Regions from separate parts of the Kitasatospora acidiphila genome, predicted to be linked through region 1. Evidence: riboswitches for the same ligand, from Rfam matches in the RefSeq annotation. Region 1 holds a riboswitch; the other holds the start of a gene.

What was found. A riboswitch is a leader RNA that binds a small molecule or an ion and turns the genes downstream of it on or off. The one in region 1 is predicted to bind glycine.
Region 2: it holds a riboswitch for glycine, as region 1 does, so the genes downstream of both, gcvP (aminomethyl-transferring glycine dehydrogenase) here and gcvT (glycine cleavage system aminomethyltransferase GcvT) in region 1, are expected to answer to the same signal.

The regions. Positions count from the first base shown of each region.
Region 1 covers NZ_VIGB01000003.1:3,297,845-3,312,032, forward strand. Annotated here, with positions in the region: gene E6W39_RS15530 (ABC transporter substrate-binding protein) at 1-703, opposite strand, end outside; gene E6W39_RS15535 (ABC transporter permease) at 825-1,823, opposite strand; gene E6W39_RS15540 (enhanced serine sensitivity protein SseB C-terminal domain-containing protein) at 2,228-3,088, opposite strand; gene E6W39_RS15545 (enhanced serine sensitivity protein SseB) at 3,125-3,922, opposite strand; glycine riboswitch at 4,104-4,207, shown strand; gene gcvT (glycine cleavage system aminomethyltransferase GcvT) at 4,386-5,504, shown strand; gene gcvH (glycine cleavage system protein GcvH) at 5,592-5,969, shown strand; gene glyA (serine hydroxymethyltransferase) at 6,098-7,366, shown strand; gene E6W39_RS15565 (L-serine ammonia-lyase) at 7,513-8,880, shown strand; gene E6W39_RS15570 (ATP-binding protein) at 8,933-9,487, opposite strand; gene E6W39_RS15575 (L,D-transpeptidase) at 9,570-10,787, opposite strand; gene E6W39_RS15580 (L,D-transpeptidase family protein) at 10,950-12,185, opposite strand; gene glgX (glycogen debranching protein GlgX) at 12,435-14,188, shown strand, end outside.
Region 2 covers NZ_VIGB01000003.1:7,546,510-7,560,697, forward strand. Annotated here, with positions in the region: gene E6W39_RS35580 (PRC and DUF2382 domain-containing protein) at 1-272, opposite strand, end outside; glycine riboswitch at 443-559, shown strand; glycine riboswitch at 561-688, shown strand; gene gcvP (aminomethyl-transferring glycine dehydrogenase) at 790-3,687, shown strand; gene E6W39_RS35590 (DUF5999 family protein) at 3,818-4,009, opposite strand; gene E6W39_RS35595 (hypothetical protein) at 4,339-4,911, opposite strand; gene E6W39_RS35600 (glutamate--cysteine ligase) at 5,256-6,758, shown strand; gene E6W39_RS35605 (CPBP family intramembrane glutamic endopeptidase) at 6,808-7,611, shown strand; gene E6W39_RS35610 (PhzF family phenazine biosynthesis protein) at 7,705-8,520, opposite strand; gene E6W39_RS35615 (YegP family protein) at 8,639-8,830, opposite strand; gene E6W39_RS44370 (eCIS core domain-containing protein) at 9,222-11,114, opposite strand; gene E6W39_RS35625 (class I SAM-dependent methyltransferase) at 11,310-12,167, opposite strand; gene E6W39_RS35630 (VOC family protein) at 12,182-12,526, opposite strand; gene E6W39_RS35635 (ribbon-helix-helix protein, CopG family) at 12,523-12,708, opposite strand; gene E6W39_RS35640 (hypothetical protein) at 12,872-13,114, opposite strand; gene E6W39_RS35645 (TetR/AcrR family transcriptional regulator) at 13,194-13,802, opposite strand; gene E6W39_RS35650 (MFS transporter) at 13,883-14,188, shown strand, end outside.

The DNA of each region.
Region 1 (14,188 bases):
TGTGCTTCACGTAGTTGGCGCCTTCGTCCTTGGCCTGCGGCACCGGGGCGGTGTCGGGCGCGCTGACCAGGTAGTCGAAGTCGGCGAACGGCTGCTTGAGCTGGAAGGTGATGGTGGTGTCGTCCGGCGTACCGATCGAGTGCAGGCCGGCCGGGTCCTTGTCCTTGTAGGGACCCTGGTACGGCGTGGGGTTGTCGACCAGGTACTGCTGGAAGTAGGTCGGGCCGTTGGAGAGCACGTCGGGCGCGAAGTTGCTGCGCTCGATGGCGTACTTGACGTCCTTGGAGGTGATCGGGGTGCCGTCGTCGTACTTCAGGCCCGGGCGCAGCTTGTACGTCCAGGTCTTGCCGTCCGCGCTGACCTGGCCCATGCCCTGCGCCAGGTCCGGGGCGAGCTTGTTGCCCTGCGCGCCGGGGGCGGGGGTGAAGGTGGTCAGCGCACGGGCGTACAGCCGCGAGAAGTTGTAGATGTAGGCGTAGTAGGTGTTCCCCGGGTCCAGCGAGTCCGGGGTTCCCTTCATCTCGTAGGTGACCGTCCCGCCCTTGTGGTCGGAGGCGTTCACGATGCCCTTGGTGGCGGCGTTGGCACCGGCGGCGGACGAGGATCCGCCCGTGGTGCCGCCCTTGCTGCTGGCGCAGCCGCTCACCACCAGCACAGCGGTGGCGGCTGCCGCGGCCAGGGCGAGAGTACGATTACGGCGCATTGCTGGATCAACCCCTTGCAAGTGTGTCGTGGGTCAAACGAACCGAGTGGGGCTCAGAGGAACTGAGTGGAGCTCAGACGAACTGAGTGGGACTCAGACGAGCCGAGTGGGACTCAGAGGATCAGTTGCTGCGCGGGTCGAGCGCGTCGCGCAGTCCGTCACCCAGCAGGTTGAAGGCGAGCACGGTGATGAAGATCGCCACGCCCGGGACGATGAGGTACTGCGGGTCCACCTGGTAGTAGTTGATCGCGTCGTTCATCATCCCGCCCCAGGAGGCCTGCGGCGGCTGGATGCCGACTCCGAGGAAGCTCAGGCCGGCCTCGAAGAGGATGTTGGTCGGGATCAGCAGGGTCGAGTAGACCAGGATCGGACCGACCAGGTTCGGCAGCAGCTCCTTGAACAGGATGAACGGGCCCCGCGCGCCCAGCGATCGGGCCGCGAAGACGAACTCCCGCTCGCGCAGCGAGAGCGTCTGCCCGCGCACGATCCGGCCCATGTAGGGCCAGTTGAAGAAGCCGATCACGAAGATCAGCACGCTGATGTGGAGCGGCAGGCCGTGCATTCCGAAGGCGCCGCCCTGCAGCGAGGCCGAGATCGAGATGGCGAACAGCAGCAGCGGGAAAGCCAGGAAGGTGTCCATCACCCGGCTGATCGCGGTGTCCACCCAGCCGCCGTAGTAGCCGGCGATCACGCCGAGCACGGTGCCGATGGTGTTGGACAGCAGCGTGGCGCCGAAGGCGACCAGCAGTGAGACCCAGGAGCCCTCGATGATCCGGGAGAGCAGGTCGCGCCCGAGCCCGGGGTCGATGCCCAGCAGGTGACTGCCGCTCATGCCGCCGAAGTTGCCGTTCGGCAGGCCGCCGAGGTCGGCGTTCAGCAGGTCGGGGTTCTGGGCGTTCGGGTCCAGACCGAAGGCCGATTCGATCGGCTTGGCCAGCACCGCGAGCAGGATCAGCAGGATGACCACGATCCCGCCGGCCATGGCCGCCTTGTCGCGCTTGAAGCGCAGCCAGGCGATCCGGCCGAGCGAGCGGCCCTCGATGCGGGTCTGCGGCGCGTCGGCGATCGGCGCCCCCGGGTCCGGCGGAATGGCGGCGGTGGTGTCGGTGGTTGTGCTCATCAGCAGTTGGCGTCCCCTCGCCGACGGTCGTCGGCCCAAGGCAGCCCGAAATCGGGCATGGCGGTGTCAGGTCCTGGTCAGAGCCTGCTTGCCATACGTTCGGGCTGCTCGGCTGGTGCGGTGCGCAGAACTCTTCACGTTCTCGCCAGTTCGGCGCCAGCCCCCATTGGTGAAGGATGCCCAACTGTGATCTACCGATTATCGAGATCCCTAAACCCGCCATGCGCACACCAGCTATGACCGCCTGGTCCAGCAGGCCACTGGATACGGTAGTTGACAGCTCGTCAGAAAGCGTGGAGGACGACATGGCTCTACCCGGGCCGTTATCGACGACCCGGGCACCGGATACTCAGATTCCGCTCAAGTCCCACATGAGCGTTCGCTATGCGAACAGGGGTGTCCGCTCAGCGGCCGGGCCAGGGCTGCTGCGGCCACGGGCTCGGCGTCGGATAGCCGTAGCCGGTCGGCATCGGATACGGCGGCACGGCCGGCGGCGGGGTCGCCTCGCGGTGGTAGAACGGCCGGGCGTTGGCCCGCATCCAGAGCGCCACCGGGTCGTAGTCGTCGCTCAGCGCCACCGTGGAGACCGCCAACCCCTGCGGGGCCTGCGAGATGGCCCGCTGCATCAGCGCCCGCACCGCCTCCACGGCCGGCGGCGAGTTGTCGTACAGCTCCAGCCCGATCGCCAGGTAGGGCTCCCCCAGCACCGGCCGCACCCAGGCCCGGCGCAGCGCCCGCACCGGACGCACGGAGGGCGCCTGGTGCTGCAGCAGCCCGAAGAACGCCTCGGTGCCCGGCACCTGGGGCTCACTCAGCCGCAGCGGCCCGGCGGGCAACCGGTCCAGCCCGGCCGCGATCCGGCGCAGATCGGCCCACGGCACCCCGACCCCGCCGCCGGGCGTGTGCGGGTTGAGCCACAGGCCCCAGCGGGTCCGGTAGAGGGTGGCGGCGATCTCCTTGCCGCTGATCACCTCGTGCGCCCGGCTCCAACCGCTGGCGGTCAGCTGCTCGGGCGAGGTGACGGCCGGCGCGTAGCCGTGGCCGCCGATGTCCATGTTCCCGTACTGGGCGTCCGGGCTGCCCGGGCTGCCGTGCCACAGCAGCATCCACACCCGGCCCGCCGACAGCTCGCGCAGCAGCTGCTCATAGGCCTCGAACCGGTCCGGGGCGACCTCTTTGAGGGCCCGCTCCAGGGTGCCCGGGTCGGTACCCGGGACCGAGGCCGGGCTCCACGGCCCTGATCCGCCCGTCGCTCCCGTCGTCACCGCACGCGCCCTTCTCTCGACTCGCCCATCGCCGGATCAACCCCGCTGGTAGAACGGGCGCACCTGGGTCAGCATCCAGTCCACCACCGGGTCCGCCGCCAGGTCCAGCAGCACGATGTGCACTCCCCCGGGGAGCGGGGCCACGCCCAGCGCCCGGCCCAGCGCCGCGTTCGCCCCGGCCGGGTCGGCGGGGTGGGACGGATCCAGCTGCACGCCCACGAACAGCACCGTCGGCTCGCCCTCCACCGAGGCCAGCGCCCGACGGGCCGTCAGTACTCCTGGCAGCGCGGCCAGCTCGGCGCAGACGGCGGTCAGGAACGCCACCGGCTCCTCGTGCGGCTCCGGCTCGCGCAGCGCCACCCGGGCGCCGTCGCCGACCGGCGCGTCCGGCGACCCGGCGACCGCGTCCCAGCGCTGCTCGCGCGGCCCGCGCCGCAGCTCGCCGACGCCCTCGGGCGGCACCGGGATGCCGACGGGGGCGTCGGGGTTGACGGCGATGCCGAGCCCGAGCGGCAGCCCGCGGGCGAACTCCCAGGCCGGGGCGACCGCGCAGGACATTCCCGGCGCGTGCCGGACGAACTGCTCCTCGGAGGAGAAGACCGGTACATAACGGGCGCCGGCCAGCTCGATGGTCGGCAGGTCGAGTGCCTGACCGGATGGATCTGCGCCGACCGGCAGCGGGATCCACACGTGACTGCGCGCCAGCACCTCGATCACCCGGGGCGTCGCGCCCGGGTCCCCGATCGCCGCACTGAGCACCTGCTCCAGCTCGTTCGCCGGCCACCCTCCGCCGGTCGGCGGCTGCCCCGGCTCGGCCCACGCGGGCGCGGGCACGGCAAACCCCTGAGTCTCCACCGGAGCAGACTACTAGGCGGCGGCCGGCCCACTGGCCACTACGCACCAGGCGGCGGCCGGCCGACTGGCCACTGTCCCGCCGTCGGCACCGCCCCCACTCCCGCTGAGCGAACGGGCATGCCATGATGTGCGCGATAAACAGAACTTCATACTGGCCGTTCGAACCCGCGCGGGAGAGTCCGGAGGTGCCGCAGGGCACGGACCGGCGCCGAAGGAGCAAGTCCTCCCCGGAATCTCTCAGGCACCCGATACCGCGTGGGCGAGGCGAATCTGGAAAGCGGAACACGGCCGTGCCGTGCGCCCACCCACGGTGCAAGCCGCGCCATGCTGGTCGCGGTGAAGCTCTCAGGTTGTGACGACAGACGGGGAGACTCCACCGTCCCTCCTTGCCCACCATCGGGCGAGAAGGGCCCATCTGCCTGTTACAGACCGGAGTCCCGCCATGTCCCCGCGCCTGACCGCGCTCGACGCCCTGCACCGCGCCCTCGGGGCGACCATGACCGACTTCGCCGGCTGGGACATGCCGCTGCGCTACGGCAGCGAGCGCGAGGAGCACCTCGCCGTCCGCACCAAGGCCGGCCTCTTCGACCTCTCGCACATGGGCGAGATCACCGTCTTGGGCCCGCAGGCCGGCGAGCTGCTGGACCACGCGCTGGTCGGCTTCATCTCCGCGCTCGGCGTGCTGCGCGCCCGCTACACCATGATCTGCCGCGAGGACGGCGGCATCCTGGACGACCTGATCGTCTACCGCACCGCCGAGAACGAGTACATGGTGGTCGCCAACGCCTCCAACGCCCAGGTGGTGCTGGACGCGCTGACCGAGCGCGCGGCCGGCTTCGACGCCGTGGTGCGCGACGACCGCGACGCCTACGCGCTGCTCGCCGTCCAGGGCCCGGAGGCGAACGCGATCCTCTCCTCGGTCACCGACGCCGACCTGCCGGGGCTGAAGTACTACGCGCTGCTGCCCGCCACCGTCGCGGAGAAGCAGGTGTGGCTGGCCCGCACCGGCTACACCGGCGAGGACGGCTTCGAGATCTTCTGCGCCCCCGCCGACGCCGAGCACCTGTGGCACGCGCTCACCGAGGCCGGCGCCCCGCACGGCCTGGTCCCGGCCGGCCTGTCCTGCCGCGACACGCTGCGCCTGGAGGCCGGCATGCCGCTCTACGGGCACGAGCTGGACACCTCGCTGACCCCGTTCGACGCCGGCCTCGGCCGCGTGGTCCGGTTCGACAAGACCACCAACGGCGGCGACTTCGTCGGCCGCAAGGCCCTGGAGGCGGCCGCCGCCCAGGCCGAGGTGAACCCGCCGCGCAAGCTGGTCGGCCTGGTCTCCGAGGGCAAGCGGGTGCCGCGCGCCGAGTACTCGGTGGTCGACGCCGAGGGCACCGTGATCGGCCGGATCACCTCCGGCTCGCCCTCCCCGACGCTGGGCAAGCCGATCGCCATCGCCTACCTGGACGCCGCCTTCGCGGCTCCCGGCACCGCCGTCGCCGTGGACGTGCGCGGCAAGCACGAGCCGGTCGAGGTCGTCGCGCTGCCGTTCTACAAGCGCGCCCGCTGATCCCGTCCCCCACACCGTCCGCCGGACCGCGGTCCACTGAGCGGACCGCTTCCGCACACCCGCTTCCCGCTAATGGAGAATGAGCTCATGAGCAACCCGCAGAACCTGCAGTACAGCAAGGAGCACGAGTGGCTGACCGAGGCCGACGCTGACGGCGTGTCGACCGTGGGCATCACCGAGCACGCCGCCGGCGCGCTGGGCGACATCGTCTACGTGGACCTGCCGTCCGTGGGCGACACCGTGACCGCCGGCGAGACCTGTGGCGAGCTCGAGTCGACCAAGTCGGTCAGCGACCTGTACTCGCCGGCCACCGGCGAGGTCGTCGCGGTCAACCAGGACGTCATAGACGAGCCGGCCCTGGTCAACTCGGCCGCCTTCGCCGGTGGCTGGCTGTTCAAGCTCAAGGTCACCGACACCGACGACCTGCTGAGCGCCGACGAGTACACCGCGTTCACCGCGGGCTGACTCATCTGAAAGGGCGGCCGCAGCGCGGCGGCCGCCCTCCGTCCCACCCGTCGCCCACCGCCACCCTTCCAGCGAGGCGCTGCGCGCGACACCCCCTCAGCACCAGAGCCCCACGGGAAGACGCCACCATGACGGTTCTCAACCAGTCCCTCCACGCTCTCGACCCGGAGATCGCCGCCGCGGTCGACGCCGAGCTGCACCGCCAGCAGTCCACCCTGGAAATGATCGCCTCCGAGAACTTCGCCCCGGTGGCGGTCATGGAGGCCCAGGGGTCGGTGCTGACCAACAAGTACGCCGAGGGCTACCCCGGCAAGCGCTACTACGGCGGCTGCGAGCACGTCGACGTGGTCGAGCAGATCGCCATCGACCGGATCAAGGCGCTGTTCGGCGCCGAGGCCGCCAACGTCCAGCCGCACTCCGGCGCGCAGGCCAACGCCGCCGCGATGTTCGCGCTGATCCAGCCGGGCGACACCATCCTGGGCCTCAACCTGGCCCACGGCGGTCACCTGACCCACGGCATGAAGATCAACTTCTCCGGCAAGCTCTACAACGTGGTGGCCTACCACGTGGACGAGAAGACCAGCCTGGTCGACATGGAGGAGGTGGAGCGCCTCGCCAAGGAGCACCAGCCCAAGCTGATCATCGCCGGCTGGTCCGCCTACCCGCGCCAGCTCGACTTCGCCGAGTTCCGCCGGATCGCCGACGAGGTCGGCGCCCTGCTGATGGTCGACATGGCGCACTTCGCCGGCCTGGTCGCGGCCGGCCTGCACCCGTCCCCGGTGCCCTACGCGGACGTGGTCACCACCACCACCCACAAGACCCTGGGCGGCCCGCGCGGCGGTGTGATCCTCTCCAAGGCCGCGCTGGCCAAGAAGATCAACTCCGCGGTCTTCCCCGGCCAGCAGGGCGGCCCGCTGGAGCACGTGATCGCCGGCAAGGCGGTGGCCTTCAAGGTCGCGGCCTCCGAGGAGTTCAAGGAGCGCCAGGAGCGCACCCTGGAGGGCGCCAAGATCCTGGCCGCCCGCCTGCTCCAGGACGACGCCACGGCGGCCGGTGTCTCGGTGCTCTCCGGCGGCACCGACGTCCACCTGGTCCTGGTCGACCTGCGCAACAGCGAGCTCAACGGCCAGGACGCCGAGGACCGCCTGCACGAGGTCGGCATCACGGTCAACCGCAACGCGGTGCCGAACGACCCGCGCCCGCCGATGGTCACCTCCGGCCTGCGGATCGGCACCCCGGCGCTGGCCACCCGCGGCTTCCAGGCCGAGGACTTCACCGAGGTCGCCGACATCATCGCCGAGACCCTGCTCCCTGGCTTCGACGAGGCCAAGATCGCGGCGCTGCGCACCCGGGTGACCGCGCTGGCCGAGAAGTACCCGCTCTACCCGGAGCTCTAGGCACCACCCACCGTGGCCGACGTCACTCCCGTCGGTCCGGTCCGTTCCCCCGGGGCACCGCGCACACTGGAACGTGAGCCGGTGCCCCGCACCATGCAGTCCCCCGCTTTCCTTCCGGTCCACGAGACCAGACAAGGACGTCCCCCGTGGCCATCAGCGTCTTCGACCTCTTCTCCATCGGTATCGGCCCCTCCAGTTCGCACACCGTCGGCCCGATGCGGGCCGCCCGGATGTTCGCCCGCCGGCTGCGCTCCGAGGACCTGCTGGACCAGGTCGCCTCGGTCAAGGCCGAGCTGTTCGGTTCGCTCGGCGCCACCGGCCACGGCCACGGCACCCCCAAGGCGGTGCTGCTCGGCCTGGAGGGCAAGTCCCCGCGCACCGTGGACGTCGCCAAGGCCGACCTCGACGTGGAGCGGATCAAGGAGACCAAGCGGATCGCGCTGCTCGGTGTCCACCTGATCGACTTCGACCCCGACCTCCAGGTGGTGCTGCACCGCCGCAAGTCGCTGCCGTACCACGCCAACGGCATGACCCTGGTGGCCCACGACGCGGCCGGCGCCGAGCTGCTCACCAAGACCTACTACTCGGTCGGCGGCGGCTTCGTGGTGGACGAGGACGCGATCGGCGCCGACCGGGTGGTCCCGGACGACACCCAGCTGCGCTACCCGTTCCGCACCGGCGAGGAGCTGCTCCGGCTGACCCGGGAGACCGGCCTGTCGATCTCCGGCCTGATGCTGGAGAACGAGAAGGCCTGGCGCTCCGAGGAGGAGATCCGGGCCGGCCTGCTGGAGATCTGGTCGGTGATGAAGGAGTGCGTGTCGGCCGGCATGTCCCGCGAGGGCATCCTGCCGGGCGGCCTCAAGGTGCGCCGCCGCGCCGCCGCCGGGGCCCGGGCGCTGCGCGCGGAGGGCATCGGCCCGGCCAACGCGATGGAGTGGGTGACCCTCTACGCGATGGCGGTCAACGAGGAGAACGCCTCCGGCCAGCGGGTGGTGACCGCGCCCACCAACGGCGCGGCCGGCATCATCCCGGCCGTCCTGCACTACTACCAGAACTTCGTACCGGGCGCCGATGACGAGGGCATCGTCCGGTTCCTGCTGGCGGCCGGTGCGATCGGCATGCTCTTCAAGGAGAACGCCTCCATCTCCGGCGCCGAGGTGGGCTGCCAGGGCGAGGTCGGCTCGGCCTGCTCGATGGCGGCCGGCGGCCTGGCCGAGGTGCTCGGCGGCTCCCCCGAGCAGGTGGAGAACGCCGCCGAGATCGGCATCGAGCACAACCTCGGCCTCACCTGCGACCCGGTCGGCGGCCTGGTCCAGATCCCCTGCATCGAGCGCAACGGCATGGCCTCGGTCAAGGCCGTCACCGCCGCCCGGATGGCACTGCGCGGCGACGGCCGGCACCACGTCTCCCTCGACAAGGCGATCAAGACCATGAAGGAGACCGGCGCCGACATGAAGGTCAAGTACAAGGAGACCAGCCGCGGCGGCCTGGCGGTCAACGTCATCGAGTGCTGATCACTCATCGGGGGCCCGTGCCGTGGTGACGGCGCGGGCCCCTGGCGCGTTCTCAGGCCCGTTCGCGGACCTTGAGTTCGAACCAGACGCCCTTGCCGCGCGGCAGCAGGTCGGCGCCCCAGCGGTCGGCCAGGGCGTCCACCACGGTGAGGCCGCGGCCGTACTCGGTCAGGCTGGGCTCGGCGACGATCAGGCAGGGCAGCGCCCGCGAGGAGTCGCGGACCTCCACCTTCAGCCAGCCGGGCCGACGCTGGAGTTTCAGGCCGATGGTCCGCCCGCCGGTGTGCCGCACGGCATTGGCCACCAGCTCGGCGGTGAGTAACTCGCCGATCTCCAGCAGCTGGTGCAGGCCCCAGGACTGCAGCACCGAGAGCACCAGCCGCCGGGCCAGCGGCGCCGACTCGCCCCGGGCCGGCAGCCGCACCTCCTCGGCGCCCGCCGGGTCGCGCAGCCGGGGCAGCACGGCCCGCTCCAACTCCCATGCGGAGAGCCGCTCCAGGGCGGCCAGCGAGGACCGCTCGGGTACCGGTGGGGCGTCAGCCGTCAGACTGAGCCCGAGATGTGATGACTGATCGACTTCGCCCCATCCCGCCATGCCCACCATCATCGCGGTTCGCACCCGCCCGCGTACGGACAATGACCAAAGGATCACTATTCAGTTGGCATATGACTGGAACAAGCCGGGCGGCCTACCAAGCGCTCCAGTCCATGTTCCAGCCGCTCAGGCCGTTGTCCGGGGCAACCTGGGCGCCCTTGGAGTTGACGACCTTCACGACATCTCCAACCAGCGAGGAGTCGTAGAACTTCGCGGCGGGGGTGTTCGGGCCGCCCTGGTTGCCGGGGTCGTCCTCCAGGCCGATGCAGCCGTGGCTGACGTTCTCCGAGCCGAAGGTGTCGTGCGAGGACCAGTTGTTGCCGTGCACGTAGGTGCCGGAGTCGGTCAGCCGCGCCGAGTGCGGCACCTGCAGGTCGTACTCGCCGGGCTTGAGGCCGGGCACCGAGGCGGAGGTCATGTGGGCGGTGCCCTCCTTGGCCTCGATCACCATGGTGCCGTTGTAGGTGGGGTGCTCGTCGGAGCCGGAACTGATCGGGATGCTCTGGTCGGGCTGGCCGTCGGTCTGCACGGTCATGGTGTGCTTGGCGGCGTCCACCGTGGAGACCTGGGAGCGGCCGATGGTGAACGACTCGTCGCGGTCGGAGTTGCCGTAGACGCCCGGCGAGACCTCGACGTTCTTCAGCCGGAAGTGGACCTTGACGGTGGTGCCGGGCTTCCAGAAGGTCTGCGGGCGCAGGTCCAGGCGCTGGTTGCCCATCCAGTGGCCCTTCACCTGCTGGCCGTCGGAGGCCTCGAAGGTGATCCCGGCCTCGGCCGCCTTCTGGTTCTTGATCGGCATGCCGAAGTCGACCGAGACGATCATGCCGACGCCGTAGGTGGACCCGGTGACCACGTTGTCCTGGCTGCGCGAGATCTTCGACGGGGTGAGCGTGGTGAACGAGCTGGACGCCGTGGTGGCGACGCCCTTGTCGTCGGTGGCCGAGGCCTTCACCTGGTAGGTGTCGGAGACCGAGAGCGCGGTGGCCGGCACCCAGTCGGTGCCGTCCGCGGAGATGCTGCCCTGGACCGCGGCGCCGCTCTTGTCGGTCACCGTCACCTGGGTCAGCTTGCCATTGGCAACCCCGACCTTGAGGGCGGTCGGCGCGGCGTCCTGGGTGCCGTCCTTGGGCTCGAGGTCCAGCACCGCGCTGGACGCGGTCGGCGACGGCGAGCTCGCCGCACCGCCCTTGCCGCCGCCCGGCGGAACGGGTGCCGGGGTGCCGCCGCCCTTGGGGCTGCTACTGCCGCAAGCAGTGGCCAGCAGCAGCGTGCCGCCGACCGCCAGTGCCGCGCCCACGCGTATCGAACGCATTCCACTACTCCCCATCACTCGATCCCCGGCTTCTACACGCAGCCCCGCTGCCGCCCGGTTCCCGCGCGAACCCTGGCCTCGGCTGTGACACCAGACAGAATGCCCCGCGGCCCGTACATGTGAACGAGGTGGCACGGGCCGCGGGTTGCGCCATGCGCCGGACTACCAGCTGCTCCACGGCATCGTCCAGCCGCTCAGGCCGTTGCTGCCGCTCACCGTCCTGCCCTTGGAGTTCTTGATGATCACCACGTCGCCGATCAGCGACGAGTTGTAGAACTTGCCGGCCACCGAGTTGTCGTCGCCGCCCTTGCCGTCCTGCAGGCCGACGCAGCCGTGGCTGGCGTTGGAGACGCCGAAGGCGTTGCCCCAGTAGTTGCCGTGCACATAGGTGCCGGAGTCGGTCAGCCGCATCGCGTGCGGCACGTCCGGCACGTCGTACTCGGCGCCGACCACGTTGGAGACGGTGGCCGAGTTCATCCTGGTGACCCGGTCCTTCTCCTCGATCGTCATGGTGCCGTTCCAGGACGGGTTCTGGTCGTTGCCCGCGGTGATCGGGATGGTCTGCACCACCTGGCCGTCCCGGCTGACGGTCATCTTGTCACTGGAGGCGTCGACGGTGGAGATCTGCGAGCGGCCGACCGTGAACGCCTCGTCGCTGTTCTTGGGGCCGTAGACGCCCGTGGCCACCTCGGTGCCGGCCAGCCGGAAGTGGATCTTCACATTGGTGCCGGACTTCCAGTACTGCTCGGGCCGGAAGTCCAGCCGGCGGGAACTGAACCAGTGGCCCTTCACCTGGGTGCCGTCCGAGGCCTCGAAGGTGATGCCCTTGAGGACGTCGTCCTTGTGGCTGACGGCCTTGCTGAAGTTCACCGAGACGATCATCCCGACGCCGTACGTGGTGCCGGTGGTGACGTTGTCGTTCACCGCGACGGTCTTGGCGGGGGTGAGCGTGGTGAAGCTGCTGTCCAGCGCGGACTGCAGGCCGGCCGCGTCCACCGCCTGGGCGTTCACCTTGTAGAGCATGCCGACCGCCAGCGGACCGGACGGCGTCCAGGAGGAGCCGTCCGCCGCGATCGCGCCCGCCACCTTGTTGCCGCCCTTGTCGGCCACCGTGACCTGGGTCAGCTTGCCGTCGGCCACCGAGACCTTGACCGCGCCGCTGGGCGCCACGTCGTCGGTGCCGTCCTTGGGGCTGACGCTCAGCACCGCCGCCGAGAGCTTCGGGGACGCCGACGCCGCCGGCCCGCCGGAGCCGTCCGCCTTGGAGGTGTCGTCCGGGCCGCAGGCGGTGGCCAGCACCAGCACCCCGCCCGCCAGCAGCGCGGCGGCCGTTCGCCGGTACCCGGCCCTGACCTGGCTGCTTCCTCTCGCGGCGGCTGCCGCCTGCACCGGGTCCACTAGGTGGCCCCTCCCGTTCACGTCCGTGGGTTCGCGCCTCAGCGTCCGGGCGCGCGCGAGCGCCAGGATAACTGCGCTGCATGAGTGAATCCCCGGCAGGAGGGCGGCGGCCCGCGGGCCGAAGATCACCGATCGGAAAGCGGCCAGTCCGCTGCGTGTCAGCCGGATTCCCGCTGGTACACGAGGGAACGATTCCACTCGGCGGACATCTGCCGGTAACAGAACCCTCGGCTCGGAAGGGCACGGCTCATGACGGCACCTCAGGAGGCGTCGCGCCCGGCGCCGGCGCACCTGCCCCCCGCCGCCCCGTGGCCGGGCAGCTGGCAACCGCTCGGCGCCTGCTACCGGCCCGGCACCGACGGCAGGGGCGGCACCAACTTCGCGCTCTGGGCGCCCGGCGCCGAAGCGGTCGAGCTCTGCGTGTTCGACGAGGACGGCGCCGAGACCCGGCACCCGCTGCCCGAGCAGACCTTCCAGACCTGGCACGGCTACCTGCCCGGGGTGGGCCCCGGCACCCGCTACGGCTACCGGGTGCACGGCCGCTGGGACCCGTGGACCGGCGCCCGCTGGAACCCGGCCAAGCTGCTGCTCGATCCGTACGCCAGAGCCGTCGACGGGGTCTTCACCGGCCACGCCGCCTGCTGCGGCTCGGTGCGCGACTGGCCCGAACCGCAGGCCGCGGACACGGTGCGCGACAATCGCGACTCGGCGCCGTACACCGCCCGCTCGGTGGTGGTGCACGACGATGACGACTGGGCGGACGACCACCGCCCCAAGACCCCGTGGGCCGAGACCGTCATCTACGAGCTGCACGTGGCCGGCTTCACCCGCCGCCACCCCGGGGTGCCGCCCGAACTGCGCGGCAGCTACGCCGGGTTGGGCCACCCGGCGGCGATCGAGCACCTGGTCTCGCTGGGCGTCACCGCGGTCGAGCTGCTGCCGGTGCACCAGTTCGCCGACGAGGACTTCCTGCGCGGGCGCGGGCTGGCCAACTACTGGGGCTACAACTCGATCGCCTGGTTCGCCCCGCACGGCGGCTACTCCGCCTCCGGCACCCGCGGCCAGCAGGTCGGCGAGTTCAAGCGGATGGTGCGGGCCCTGCACGCGGCCGGCATCGAGGTGATCCTCGACGTGGTCTACAACCACACCGCCGAGGGCGGCGAGCAGGGCCCGACGCTGTCGCTGCGCGGCATCGACAACGCCGGCTACTACCGGCTGGGCCGCGGCCGCCGCGGCTACACCGACTACACCGGCTGCGGCAACACCCTGGACACCCGGCAGCCGCAGGCCGTGCGCCTGATCACCGACTCGCTGCGCTACTGGGCCGCCGAGATGGGCGTGGACGGCTTCCGGTTCGACCTGGCCGCCGCCCTGACCCGCGGCAGCGACGGGGTCGACATGCACCACCCGCTGCTCGCCGCGATCTCCCAGGACCCGCTGCTCAGCCGGGTCAAGCTGATCGCCGAGCCGTGGGACCTCGGCCCGGGCGGCTACCAGGTCGGCAACTTCCCACCGCTGTGGGCCGAATGGAACGACAAGTACCGCGACGGCGTGCGGGACTTCTGGCGCGGCGCCCGGGCCGACGTCGCCGAGCTCGGCTACCGGCTCTCCGGCTCCTCCGACCTCTACCAGCTCGGCGGCCGGCGCCCCTACGCCTCGGTCAACTACGTCACCGCGCACGACGGTTTCACGCTGCGCGACCTGGTCTCCTACAACGCCAAGCACAACCAGGCCAACGGCGAGGACAACCGGGACGGCACCGACGACAACCGCTCCTGGAACTGCGGCGCCGAGGGCGAGACCGACGACCCCGCGGTCATCGAGCTGCGGGACCGCCAGATCCGCAACCTGCTGGCCACCCTGCTGCTCTCCACCGGGGTGCCGATGCTCACCGCGGGCGACGAGATGGGCCGCACCCAGGGCGGCAACAACAACGCCTACTGCCAGGACAACGAGGTCAGTTGGGTGGACTGGAGCCTGCTGGACGAGCCGCGCTGGCAGTC
Region 2 (14,188 bases), 4.2 Mb from region 1:
TGGGCCGGGGAGAGGTGCTGGCCGACGCCGAAGTCCGGCGACTCCTTGATCAGCGACTTGTCATAGGGCACCCGCAGCTCCTGGCCGGAGAACTCGCTCGTGGTCAGGGGCACGAAGGCGTCCCGGCCGAAGATCCCGGTGCGCACGGCCGCCCACTCGGGCTCGCCGGTCGCGTCGTCGAGGTAGACCTCGTCCACGGTGCCGATCTTGTCGCCGTTGCGGTCCACGGCCTTGTGCCCGATCAGGTCTCGGGGATCGATATCGGTCTGCACGCTGTTCCTCTCCTGGTGGTACCGCTGTCGATTCACACCAAATGCCACAAAGGGAACAGCGGCCAGCCGGATGCGGCCGTCCGAGCCGGTGATCGCCCAGGTGGGGGAGTGCGATCGATCACCTGAGCGGTGTTGGCAATGACCGCCGCTGGTACCCTGAACACGACCGCCGAACCCGCACGGGAGAGTCTCCGGCCTTCGATTTCCCAGCGATTTCGAATAGTCCGGAGCGCCGAAGGAGCAAACCCTCCCCGGAATCTCTCAGGCATCCGTACCGTGTGGAATAGGTCACTCTGGAAAGCAGGGCAGGGCCGCCGGTGAGGGAACCGGAGGCGACCACCCTCACCGACGGTGCAAGCCGACGGGGCGTAAGCCCCGTGCGGGCGAAGCTCTCAGGTCCCGATGACAGAGGGGGAGGCCTGTCGGGCTCGTCCGCCACGGCCGCACCGTTCCCCCAGGCGGCGAGGGTCGTGGCTGCGTGCCCCCGCCGGTCCGTGACCAGGAGGCCTCGACCACCATGACTGACCAGCCGACCGCCGGTCGCTCCCAGAACGCGACGCTCGCCGACCTTGAGGCGGCCAGCCCGTTCCAGTCGCGCCACATCGGCCCTGACGCCGCCGCCCAGGAGAAGATGCTCGCCCAGGTGGGCTTCGGCTCGCTGGCCGAACTCTCCACCGCGGCCGTCCCCGAGGCGATCCGCAGCATCACCGCGCTCGACCTGCCCGCCGGCCGCACCGAGGCCCAGGTGCTGGCCGAGCTGCGTGAGCTGGCCGGGCACAACCAGGTGCTCACCTCGATGATCGGGCTCGGGTACTACGGCACCTTCACCCCGCCGGTGATCCTGCGCAACGTCATGGAGAACCCGGCCTGGTACACCGCCTACACCCCGTACCAGCCCGAGATCTCGCAGGGCCGCCTGGAGGCGCTGCTCAACTTCCAGACCCTGGTCTCCGACCTGACCGGTCTGCCCACCTCCGGCTCCTCGCTGCTCGACGAGGGCACCGCGGCGGCCGAGGCGATGGCGCTGGCCCGCCGCGTCACCAAGGTCAAGGGCGGCGTCTTCCTGGTCGACGTGGACACCCTGCCGCAGACCCTCGCGGTGATCCGGACCCGCGCGGTGCCGACCGGTGTCGAGGTGGTCGTCGCCGACCTGTCCGCCGGCATCCCGGCCGAGATCGCCGAGCGCGGCGTCTTCGGCGTGCTGCTCCAGTACCCGGGTGCCTCCGGCGCGGTGCGCGACCTCACCCCGGTGATCGAGCAGGCGCACGGCCTCGGCGCGATCGTCGCCGTCGCCGCCGACCTGCTGGCGCTGACCCTGCTCAAGTCGCCCGGCGAGCTGGGTGCGGACATAGCCTGCGGCACCTCGCAGCGCTTCGGTGTGCCGATGGGCTTCGGCGGCCCGCACGCCGGCTACCTCTCGGTCCGCGCCGAGTACGCGCGCTCGCTGCCCGGCCGCCTGGTCGGCGTCTCGGTGGACGCCGACGGCCACCGCGCCTACCGGCTGGCGCTGCAGACCCGCGAGCAGCACATCCGCCGCGAGAAGGCCACCAGCAACATCTGCACCGCCCAGGTGCTGCTCGCCGTGATGGCCTCGATGTACGCGGTCTACCACGGTCCGGACGGCCTGGCCGACATCGCCCGCCGCACCCACCGCTACGCCGCCGCGCTGGCCGAGGGCCTGCGGGCCGGCGGCGTCGAGCTCGCCCACGGCGCGTTCTTCGACACCGTCACCGCCAAGGTGCCGGGCCGGGCCGTCGAGGTGGTCGCCGCCGCCCGCGCCGAGGGCGTCAACCTCCACCAGGCCGACGCGGACACCGTCTCGATCTCCTGCGACGAGACCACCACCCGCGAGCACCTGGAGATCGTCTGGGCCGCCTTCGGGGTGGTCGGCGCCGAGGTGGCCGAGGCCGCCGACACGCTGCCGGCCGGGCTGCTGCGCTCCGACGAGTACCTGACCCACCCGGTCTTCCACAGCCACCGCTCGGAGACCGCGATGCTGCGCTACCTGCGCCGCCTCTCGGACCGGGACTACGCGCTGGACCGCGGCATGATCCCGCTGGGCTCGTGCACCATGAAGCTCAACGCCACCACCGAGATGGAGGCGGTCACCTGGCCGGAGTTCGGCCAGCTGCACCCGTTCGCGCCGATCGACCAGGCCCAGGGCTACCTGACCCTGATCCGCGAGCTGGAGCAGCAGCTGGTCGAGGTCACCGGCTACGACGCCGTCTCGATCCAGCCGAACGCCGGCTCGCAGGGCGAGTTCGCCGGTCTGCTCGCGGTGCGCGCCTACCACCTGGCCAACGGCGACACCCAGCGCGACGTCTGCCTGATCCCGTCCTCGGCGCACGGCACCAACGCCGCCTCCGCGGTGATGGCCGGCATGCGCGTCGTCGTGGTGAAGACCATGGCCGACGGTGACGTGGACGTCGAGGACCTCAAGGCCAAGATCACCCAGCACCGCGACCAGCTCGCCGTGCTGATGGTCACCTACCCGTCCACCCACGGCGTGTACGAGACCCAGATCACCGAGATCTGCGGCCTGGTGCACGAGGCCGGCGGCCAGGTCTACGTCGACGGCGCCAACCTCAACGCGCTGGTCGGCCTGGCCAAGCCGGGCAAGTTCGGCGCCGACGTGTCGCACCTGAACCTGCACAAGACCTTCTGCATCCCGCACGGCGGTGGCGGCCCGGGCGTCGGCCCGGTCGCGGTGCGCGCCCACCTGGCGCCGTACCTGCCCAACCACCCGCTGCAGTCGGAGGCCGGCCCGGCCACCGGTGTCGGCCCGATCTCGGCCGCGCCCTGGGGCTCGGCGGCGATCCTGCCGATCTCCTGGGCGTACGTCCGGCTGATGGGCGGCGAGGGCCTCAAGCGCGCCACCCAGGTGGCCGTGCTGAACGCCAACTACATCGCCAAGCGGCTGGCCCCGCACTTCCCGGTGCTCTACACCGGCCCGGGCGGCCTGGTGGCGCACGAGTGCATCATCGACCTGCGCCCGCTCACCAAGGAGACGGGGGTGACCGTGGACGACATCGCCAAGCGCCTGATCGACTACGGCTTCCACGCCCCGACCATGTCCTTCCCGGTGGCCGGCACGCTGATGATCGAGCCCACCGAGTCGGAGGACCTGCACGAGATCGACCGCTTCTGCGAGGCGATGATCGAGATCCGCGCGGAGATCGACAAGGTCGGCTCCGGTGAGTGGGCCGCGGACGACAACCCGCTGCGCAACGCTCCGCACACCGCCGCCAACCTGGCCGGCGACTGGAAGCACGGCTACTCGCGTCAGGAGGCGGTCTTCCCGGCGGGCGTCAACCCGGCGGACAAGTACTGGCCGCCGGTGGGCCGGATCGACGGCGCCTACGGTGACCGCAACCTGGTCTGCTCCTGCCCGCCGCTCGACGAGTACGGCGTCTGAGTAGCGCTCGGAGGGCTCAGCGCCCGATGACGAAGTGCCCTGCGGTGGCTGCCGCAGGGCACTTCGCCATATCCGGAGCCATATTCGGAGTCATGTCCCGAGTGCTCCGCCCGGGATCCGCTCGTGGCTGTCAGGCGGCGACCAGCAGCGTTCGGCGCGGCGCGATCACCCGGCCGTCCGGCAGCAGCTCGCCGGTGTCCTCGAAGAGCAGGACTCCGTTGCAGAGCAGGCTCCAGCCCTGCTCGGGGTGGCGGGCGACGGGAACCGCCGCCTCACGGTCAGGAGAATCGGCCGACGGGCACTCAGGTCGGTGCTGGCACATCGTGGTACCTCGTTTCACTACTCACGCTTCACGCCCCCCGCAGCGGAACGCAGGTGTGAACCAGCGCTTCTGTGGGTAGGACAGGTGGTCCTGCCACGCTGTCTCCAGTGTCCGCGCCCAGACCCCATTGCGCAGCCCTTTCGGTGACTTGCGCCACAACTACAGTCCAGAGATCACCCATTCAGATGGGTCCGACCGTGGTGCGCGTGCAAACGGGCCACCCGACCATGACTCGGTCGGGTGGCCCGTTGATGGTCAGTTCGGAGGGTGTCGGGCCACGCTCAGGCCACTTCTCAGTCGACTGCTCAGGCGACTGCTACGGACACTGCTCAGGCCACTGCGGTGACCCGCGGTGTCGGGCGGCCCAGCAGGGTGAGCAGCTCACCGGCCGGGTAGGCCCGGTGCGCGGTGATGCCGAGCGGCGCGGGGGCCAGCGGCAGCAGCAGGTCGCCGGCCGGATCGGCGTCCGTCGCGTGCAGCCACAGGGCAGTCGCGTAGTGGTCGGGCATCGAGAGCAGCCGGGGCTGGTAGGCCGTGCGCCGCTGCTGGACCAGCTGCCAGGCCTCGGCCAGTGCCCGGACCGTGGAGTCCGGGTAGGGGCCGGCCGCGAAGTGCGCGAAGGTGTGCCCCTCCGCCGACCTCACCACCTCGGCTGCCGCCACCACCACCGTGCCGTGCTTGACCAGGAACCGCCAGCCGGTCCGCGGCGCGGCGGCCAGCGCGCGCGCCGTCGTGGTGCCGGGCGGCAGCTGATGGACTGCCAGTGGATGGGCCGGCAGCAGGGCGCTCGCGGTACTTCGCGGGGCGGCCGCGCCGGGCTGCCGCAGGGCGGTCGGCGAGCTCAGGGCGGCCAGCACGGCGCGCAGGGCGCTGGGCGGTGGCTGGGGTGTCTGCAGGGTCATGGCGGGTCGCCTCTCCATGCGAGATCGGCGTGCGAAGGCGGCATACCGGCGTGGCGCGACAGGGCCGGGTCCGGTTGGGCGTGATCGCGGGGCTGAGCGCGCGGGCTCCGGGCAGCGGCACGCCGCACCGGGGTCGGAACCGGTGCGGCCGGGCCGGGACTCGAAGCCCACTCGAACAAGTGCGCAGGGTGACCTGTTTATCACCTTCTGTCGTGCCCGGCAAGTCGAGCGATAGCTGAGAAACCGTCAGTTCCCTTGTGGCATAGGGCATTAGAAGCGCTCGGGTATCGATCTTCCGGATGGGCATGATGCAGGGCACGGTGGACCGGGCGAAGGGGGTATCCATGGGGGAGAAAGTCATCGCAACCCGGGCCGACCTGTCGGACCGGCAGCACTACCGTCGAAAGCTGCAGTCCTGTCAGGAGGCCCTGGAGCGGATGCTGCACGAGCAGCGTTTCGACCGGCCCCGGGCCATGATGGGCCTGGAGATAGAGCTCAACCTGGCGGACGAGCAGGGTCTGCCGCTGATGCGCAACGAGAAGGTGCTCGCGGCGATCGGCTCGCCCGACTTCCAGACCGAGCTGGGCCAGTTCAACATCGAGGTCAACGTCGCTCCGCACCAGCTCAGCGGCCATGTCTTCGAGGAGCTGCGGGAGGAGCTGGACACCGGCCTGCGGTACGCGGACCGGCGGGCGGCCGAGGCCGGTGCCCGGATCATCATGGTGGGCGTGCTGCCGACCCTGGAGACCGTGCACACCGGGCGCGACGCGATGAGCCACAACAACCGCTACAGCCTGCTCAGCGACCAGATCATGGCGGCCCGCGGCGAGGACATCGCGCTGGACATCGAGGGCGTGGAGCACCTGCAGCTGGAGTCGGTGAGCATGGTCGCCGAGGCCGCCGCCACCTCGCTCCAACTGCACCTCCAGGTGACCCCGGACCGGTTCGCGCCGGTCTGGAACGCGGCCCAGGCGATCGCCGCCGTGCAGGTCGCGCTCGGTGCCAACGCGCCGTTCCTGTTCGGCCGGGAGCTGTGGCGGGAGACCCGTCCGGTGCTCTTCCAGCAGGCCTGCGACACCCGTTCGGCCGAACTGAAGGCCCAGGGAGTGCGCCCGATCACCTGGTTCGGGGAGCGCTGGGTGGACTCGGCGCAGGAGCTGTTCGCCGAGAACATGCGCTACTTCCCGGCCCTGCTGCCGATCTGCGACGACGAGGACCCGGCCAAGGTGCTCGCCTCCGGCGGCGTGCCGCGGCTGGGCGAGATGCGGCTGCACAACGGGACCATCTACCGCTGGAACCGGCCGGTCTACGACGTGACCGACGGCGTGCCGCACCTGCGGGTGGAGAACCGCTGCCTGCCGGCCGGACCGACGGTGGCCGACATCCTGGCCAACGCCGCGTTCTACTACGGGCTGGTCCGCGCGCTGGCCGAGCAGCCCCGGCCGATCTGGACCAGGCTGCCGTTCGCCCACGCCGACCGGAACTTCCACACCGCGGCCCGCTACGGGATCGACGCGGTGGTGCAGTGGCCCCGCCCGGGCCGCGGCACCCGGGGCGCGCCCGCGGCGGTGCCGGTGGTCGACCTGGTGCTCGGTGAGCTGCTGCCGCTGGCCTACCAGGGCCTGGACGAGTGGGGCGTGCAGCCGGCCGACCGGGACCGCTACCTGGGGATCATCGAGCAGCGCTGCCTGCGCCGCACCAATGGCGCGGCCTGGCAGGCGGCCACCGTGCACCAGCTGTGCGAGCGGCACGGCATGGACCGGGCGACCGCGCTGGCCACCATGACCCAGCGGTACATGGAGCTGATGCGGGCGGGCGAGCCGGTGCACAACTGGCCGGTGGGGTGACGGTTTGGCGTCGAGGTCGCCTCATCCTGGTGTGACAAGATGATCCGCCATGACGATCGCACCGCCCGCGCAGCCCGCGGACACCCTGCCGCCCGGTGACCGGCGGCGCCGACTGCTCGGGATCGAGCTGCTGATCGTCCTCGGGCTGTCGCTCGGCGCGAGCGGGGTCAGTGCGCTGATCAGCTTCGTCGACTCGGCCACCCGCAACGTGGGACTGGCCCACCAGACCGCCGCGCTGAACAGCTCGGCGGCCCCCGGCCGGCCCTGGATCGACCTGGCCTACCAGCTCTACTACATCACCCGCGGGCTGATGCCGGTGGCGCTGGTCGGCTACCTGCTGGTGCGCGAGGGCACCTCGCTGCGGGTGCTCGGCTTCGACCTGCGCCGCAAGCCGGCCGACCTCGGCCGCGGCGCCGCCGTGGCCGCCGTGATCGGCGGCACCGGCCTGGCACTGTACTTCGCCTCCCGGGCGGCCGGCTTCAACCTCACGGTCGTCCCGTCCGGGCTGCCCGACGTCTGGTGGCGGATCCCGGTGCTGGTCCTCTCCGCCTGCCAGAACGCGGTGCTGGAGGAGGTGGTGGTGCTCGGCTACCTGGTTCGCCGGCTCGACCAGCGCGGCTGGACGCCCGCCGCCGTGCTGCTGACCAGCGCCGCGGTGCGCGGCTCGTACCACCTCTACCAGGGGATCGGCGGGCTGGTCGGCAACATGGTGATGGGCGCCGTCTTCGTGCTGCTCTACCGGCGCTGGGGGCGGGTGATGCCGATGGTGGCCGCCCATGCGCTGATCGACACCACGGCCTTCGTGGGCTACGCGCTGCTGGCGGGGCACGTCTCGTGGCTGCCCACGGGGTGACCAAACGGTTGTTCAGCAGGGGTGGCCGAGCAGGGGTGGCCGAGCAGGGGTGGCCGAGCAGGGGTGGCCGAGCAGGGGTGAGCGAGCGCTTGCTCAGCGGGGGTGGGCGCGCAGGGTCCCCTCGACCACCGTCACCGCGTGCCCGGCCAGCCGGACGCGGTCGCCCAGCAGCTCGCAGTCGAGCAGCCCGCCGCGCACCGAGGCCTGGTACCCGGTCAGCCCGGTGCGGCCGAGGCGCTCGGCCCAGAACGGGGTCAGCGCGGTGTGCGCGCTGCCGGTGACCGGGTCCTCCGCCACCCCGGCGGCCGGTGCGAAGTAGCGCGAGACGAAGTCGTAGCCGCCCTCCCGGTCCTCCGCCCGCGCGGTGACGGCGACACCGCGGGCCGGCTGCCGGGTGATCGCGGCCAGGTCCGGCGCCAGCCCGCGGACCGCGTGCTCACTGCCCAACTCGGCCACCAGGATGCCCAGCCCGCCGGTGTCGCGACAGCTCAGCACTGCAGAGCCGAGCGCCTCGGCCAGCCCGTCCGGGACCGCCGTCTCGGTCAGCGCGGCCGTCGGCAGATCCAGGGCGATCCGGCCGTCGGGGCGCGGAGTGGCGGTCAGCACACCGCTGAGCGTGTGGAACCGCACCGGCTCCGCCGCGACCAGCCCCCCGGTACGCAGCGCATGGGTGGCGGCCAGGGTGCCATGGCCGCAGAGCGGGACCTCGGTCATCGGGGTGAACCAGCGCAGTGCCCAGTCGCCGTCCGGCAGCCGCCGGACGAACGCGGTCTCGGAGAGGTTCATCTCGCGGGCCACCTGGCGCAGCCACCGCTCCTCGGGCCAGTCGCCGTCCGGCAGCAGGCAGACGGCAGCGGGGTTGCCCGCGAACGGGCGTTCGGTGAACGCATCGATGATCGAGATCTGCATGGCCCGAGCTTACGGCTGGTCAGCGGGCGGGCACAGGTCCAATCCCGGTTAGGTGGACCACGACCGGTGCGGGGAGCGGGCTGGTGCCCCGCTCCCCGCACCGATGGCCGGCCCGCGCTCAGGCCGTGCCGGCCGCCGTCTCCTGCACCTGGGCGTACGGCGCGAGCTTGCGCAGCGACTCGATGTTCTTCAGCAGATCCTCACGGGTCTCGTGCGCGTCACCGACCACGACCACCGACCCGTTGCTCGCCTTGAGCCGGAACCGGTGCATGCCGCGTTCGTCGGTGAACAGCTCGAATTTGCCGGCCATGACAGTGGACGCCTTTCGCTAGGGTGACCCCCTCGATGGAAAGGTATGGTCAAACCTCCTGGGACGCAGACCAGTTGACCCAGTCGGGTGGTTACTGTCCGAGTCGCGGGCGGGGTGCCGTCGGGACACCGCCGGGGAGGAGGCCTTGGTCCCCGGTGCACAACCGGTGCACACCGGGGAGCCTCCGGTCACGCCGTAGAGCGGTAGCTCCGGCCGATGGCCACACGAGCCTTGTCGAGCGAGCGTGCGACCCGGGCACGTACCTATGGAGCGTGAAGGCGGGGTCCTCGTGACCGAGGAGGTCGGCCAGGGTGGCCGTTCTCCGCGAAGACAAGAACCTCCCCGGGGCAGAGTCGGACTGTTGGGGTGCGCGGTCGGAGAACCTCCGCGATCACGTCCTCGGCCGCGACGGGAGCGGCCTGTCCTCCTGGTCGCTCTCGCTCTGCGTGAGGTCCTGGTCCTTCTGGTAGGCCTTCTCGGCCCAGTTCACGAGGTTGGCCAGGTCCTGCTTGAGCTGGTCCCAGGTCTTGCGACCGCCCCCGAGCCTGCGGATCTCCATCGGCACCATGACCGACCCGTGCTCGTCGTGAGGCTCGATCGTGTTCATGCCGCCGAACACCTCCTCCTGGGTCACGTCACCCTCTGCCAACCCGGAGCCGGCGCGCTTGAAGGCGGAGTTGGCGTAGTTCTCGAACGACACCTCCCGGGAAGCCTCGTCGATCTGACGGGTGTCCTCCGGGTTGTAGCCCTCCCCATCCTTGCCCGAGAAGGTCTGCTTCTGCATGTCATCGAACAGCTCGGCGAAGACGTTGTCCTCCGCGTTGACGTCGAAGGTGTCGAGGAAGTCCTGCACGCTCTCGGGGAGCCGGGCCCGGACCGTGCCGAGGTTGGAGCGGGACAGGGCGATCAGGGAGTTCTTGGGCTGGCCGTTCTGGTAGTCGGCCATACCCGTCAACTGGGTGTAGACCAGCTGGCTGTACCCGTCGAGGGCGGCCTCGTCCTGCGCGTCGTTCCCGCGCTTGCGCTTCCCCGTGCCGGCCCACTTCCGGAACTCCAGGACCGCGTTGCGGCCGAACTCCTTGGCCTGGAACAGGCGGAACCGCGCCTGCCTGAACTGGTCGCCCGGTGCCGCCTCCTTGTTGCTGTTGTAAGGGTCCCTCTCCCGGTCGTGGGGGTCTGCCGCGCGCAGGGCGTCGAAGAAGACCGGCATGCCGGTGATGGGGACCCCCACCGAGTAGTGGACGAAGAGGCCGCCGTCCCCGTCCTCCTGCCTGGTGTCCCGGTAGGCGAGGTGGCTCGCGAGTTTGGCGGTGTTTCCCTTGTCGGTCAGCGTGAGGTTGAGGGAACCGCCGCTGAGCTTGGACCGGGGGTTATGCGCGGCCTTGGCGTAGAACTGCTGCTGGACCACCCGTATTTCGTCGGCGATGCGGTGCAGTCGCTGGGCGCCCGTCTCGTGGTCCGGCCCCACCACGGACACCGCACCGGTGACGAACTCCATGTTCGAGTACGAGGTCGTGTTGTTCAGGCTTCGTTTGTCGGTGACGACGTCGAAAGCCGGGGCCTGCTCGCCTTCGGCCAGAGGCATGGTGCTGTCACCGAGCTTGGTGTCCCCGACCTCGAACATCTGCCCGTTGCCCTTGGTCACGGGTAGGTCGATCTCCGCCTCGAACCCCACCAGGCGCTGCACGTGGCCCGTCGCCGCCCCGCTCGGCGACGCCTCGGCGTGGCCGAGCGAGGGCGCGTTGCCGGACACCACCCGCTTCGCGACCGCCTCGGCTTCACGCTCGTGTCGGTCACCGGGGTCGCTGACCCGCAGGCCACCGCCCGTGTCCGTGCCCGCGACGGGCCCCCGCCGCTGCTGGACGACGTGGAACAGCTCGTGCGCGAGGGTTTCGCGGTCGAGGGTGCCCGGTCCCGAGACGATGTGGTTACCCGAGGTGTAGGCGTGGGCGCCGAGTTCGACGGCGGAGCGCTGGGCGGCGGTGTCGGTGTGCAGGCGCACGTCGGAGAAGTCCGCGCCCAGCTTCTCCTCCATGTCCTGGCGCACAGGCTGCGCCAGCGGCGCGCCGGACGTGCGCAGGACATCGTGCACGGCGGAGCGTTGGGCGGTGATCATCCGGCTCGTCGCGGCGTTGCCCACCGAGCGCTGCAACGCCATCGCCTGCTGCGGCGACACCGGGTGGTGCGCGCACCCGGCGCCGTGTTCGTGCTCGTGGGAGCGGGTCTCGTTCCGGACGGGCGCCACGTCCTGTGCCCGGCCGTCGTCCCGCTTGTGTGCGTGCACGAATCCCTCCCGGCGTCGACCTCCGGACCCACGCTGACCCAGGCGTTGCCCCGTGAGGAGGGATGGAAGGGTAATGCTGGGGCAAGGTCGTTGCCCGAGAGGGCGGCCATGGCGCTGCGCCGTCCCATGAGTAGGGTCAATGCCCTTGCGGTGACTGCCCGGTGGGCCATCCGAGTGCGTATCCCGGCGGCCGGGTCAGGTGGTGGCGAGCAGGAACTCCTCGGCGTTGGTGGTGCGCAGGCCATCGGTCCGGGCGGAGAAGTAGCGCTCGTTCAGGAGCTGTGCCGAGATGTGCCGGGCGTCGCGGAACCCTGCCGCCAGGGCCAGTTCGAGGAGCCGGTCCGGGTTGAAGAAGCTGACGAACGGGGTGCCGGTGGCCCGGGCCCGCTCCTCGACCATCAGCCGGCCGGGACGTTCCGCCGCTTCGAGCAGCTCCAGGGGCGGCTGGAAGGTCATCGCGAACGCCGACTCCGGGGCGAGCTTGGCGAGTTGGCGGATGGTCGCGAGGTTGGCGGCCTCGGTGAGGTACATGCTGACGCCGGTGGAGGCGATGACGGCGGGCCGGCCCGGGTCGAAGCCGGCCGCGACGAGCTGTGCCCACCAGACGTGCTCGGACTCGAAGTCGCTGGGCACGAAGACCAGGTTCTCCGGGGTGCCGAGCCCGAGGTCCAGCAGCCGGCGGCGCTTCCAGTCCTGGGTCGCGGGGCGGTCCACCTCGAACACCCGCAGCCGGGCGGCGAGGTCGGGGTGCCGCAGCGCGAAGGTGTCCAGGCCGGCGCCGAGGACCACGAACTGGGCGGTGCCGCGCCGGGCCCGCTCGAGCACCAGGTCGTCGACGAAGCGGGCGCGGGCGACGATGCCCGCCCGGTAGGTGCGGGTGCCGGCGACGTCCATGTCCGGTCGGGCGCGCCAGTCCTCGGCGGGGTCGGCCAGGCGCAGGCCGATCTCGTCGTCCAGCACGTGCGGCGGCGGGTCGGCCAGGGTGTGCAGGGCGCGCCACAGGGCGACCCGCACGGCGGTGTGGTCCGGGACGACCGGGGTGTGGTCGGTCATGGCTGGCTCCCGGCTCACTTGGCCGCGGGGGCATGGAGCAGCCACTGGCGGCCGTCGGGGTCGCGCACGGTCGCCTCCCTGGTCCCGTAGTGGGTGTCCTCGAAGGGGGTGAGCAGCTCCAACTCCGGGTTGGCGTGGACGTCCTGCTCCGAGGCCACCTGGAGGACCAGCTGGGATCCGGTCGCCTGGTCCTCGGGGACTTCGGCGATGAAGACGATGGGGGAGTCCCCGTTGCGGAGCTGGCCGGAGTTGTGGTCCGTCTCGAACTCCAGCTGGTACCCCAGGGTCTGGAAGAAGCGGGCGGCCTTGCCCCAGTTGTGGGTCTTCAGGAAGACCGCGCTGATGCCGTTGGTGGTCACTTCGACTCCTGATCGTTGCCAAGGTGCGGTGCTGCGGCGGTGCCGCTGTCGAGGTAGGACCGCAGCGCGTCGGCCACCAGGGCCGACAGCGACGAACCGGTCTCGACGGCGCGCATTTTGACCTGCTTGATCAAGCTGACCGGCAGGTAGACGTTGAATTGCTTCACTTCCTCGTCAGGCACATCCAGAATGCTAGCAAGCTAGATTGCTAGCCGCTAGCCCGCAGGGCAGGCACGGATCTCCGCAGGCGATCGGCCGGACGGTCTCAGCTGATGCCGGGCGATATCAGCCGATACCGAGCGGAATCGGCCGATACCGGGCACTCTCAGTCGATGCCGGGCGGTCTCAGCCGATCAGGCGGATCAGCGCAGTGTCGAAAAGGTCGAACGCGCGCGGCAGCGGGCCCTCGTCATGGTGGTGCAGCGCGGACCAGAAGAGGTCGCCGGGCAGCGCCGAGCGATCCGCGTAGACGCGGTAGGCGTAGCGTCGGCCGTCCACGCCGGCGAGCTCGACCAGCCAGCAGCCGTCGGCCGGTCCATCGGCATCTGACAGATCGTCAATGAGCAGTCGCTGCGGTCGTCGTGGCAATGGGACTCCCTCCCGGGACGACGGGCCTCATCGAGTGGGACGAGCGTCACGGTCGGATGGTTGTAGTGGAACCGGGGATTCAGCTTCCAGCGTCGGCGGCCCGGGCGAACAGCCAGCCGTCCAGCATCAGTTGGATCTCGTCGAGGACCTTGGGATCGCCGTCGGGGGCGAACTTGAAGGCAGTGATGAGCAGTTGGGTGGTGGCGGCGACCACGAGTTCGGTGCGGAAGCGGAAATCGGCGGTGTCGGGGTAGCCGTAGCCGCGGACCAGGGCCGCATGGATCACGGCGGCGATCCGGCGGTCCACCGCCTGGTCGTACTCGCGCAGTTCGGGCGGCGGCGGGGCGTGGAACCACAGGCCCCGGTGGCCGGGCGTCCCGCGCCGCACCCGCACCTGCGCGCTGATCAGGCGGGCGCCCAGCTCGCTGGGCGTGGGCGGGAGTTCGGCGTCGACCACGCTCTCCACGGCGGCCAGGTACTGGTCGAGCCAGTGCACCATCAGGCTGCTGAAGATGGCGTGCTTGTCCGGGAAGAACCGGTACAGCACGCCGATCGACACCTGGGCCTCGGCGGCGATCAGCTTGGTGCCGATCTGCTCGTGGTCGTGCCGCTCCAGGAGCTGTGCGGTGGCGGCCAGGATCCGGGCGACCTTCTCGCGGCTGCGCTGCTGCTGCGGCGCGCGCAGCACGCCGGCCGGCAGCGGGGGAGGGCGGCGTCGGACATCGGGCTCCTTGACAATGCGTCAGAATATGAATCAGAGTCTAGTTCGTGTTCTTCGCGAAGGAGTCCGGAACGGGAGCCGCCGGCGCGCCGCTGGGACGGCGGTTCCAGCTGCTGCTGACCTCGGTCACGGTGTCCAGCCTCGGCGACGGAATGCGCTTCGTCGCCCTGCCGCTGCTCGCCGCGCGGATCTCCGGTGACCCGCGCGACCTGGCGCTGGTCGCCACCATGGAGCAGTTGCCCTGGCTGCTGCTGAGCCTGCCGGCCGGCGCGCTGGCCGACCGGGTGGACCGGCGCCGTCTGCTGGTCACGGTGGACACCGCGCGGACGCTGCTGGTCGCGGGCTTCGCGACG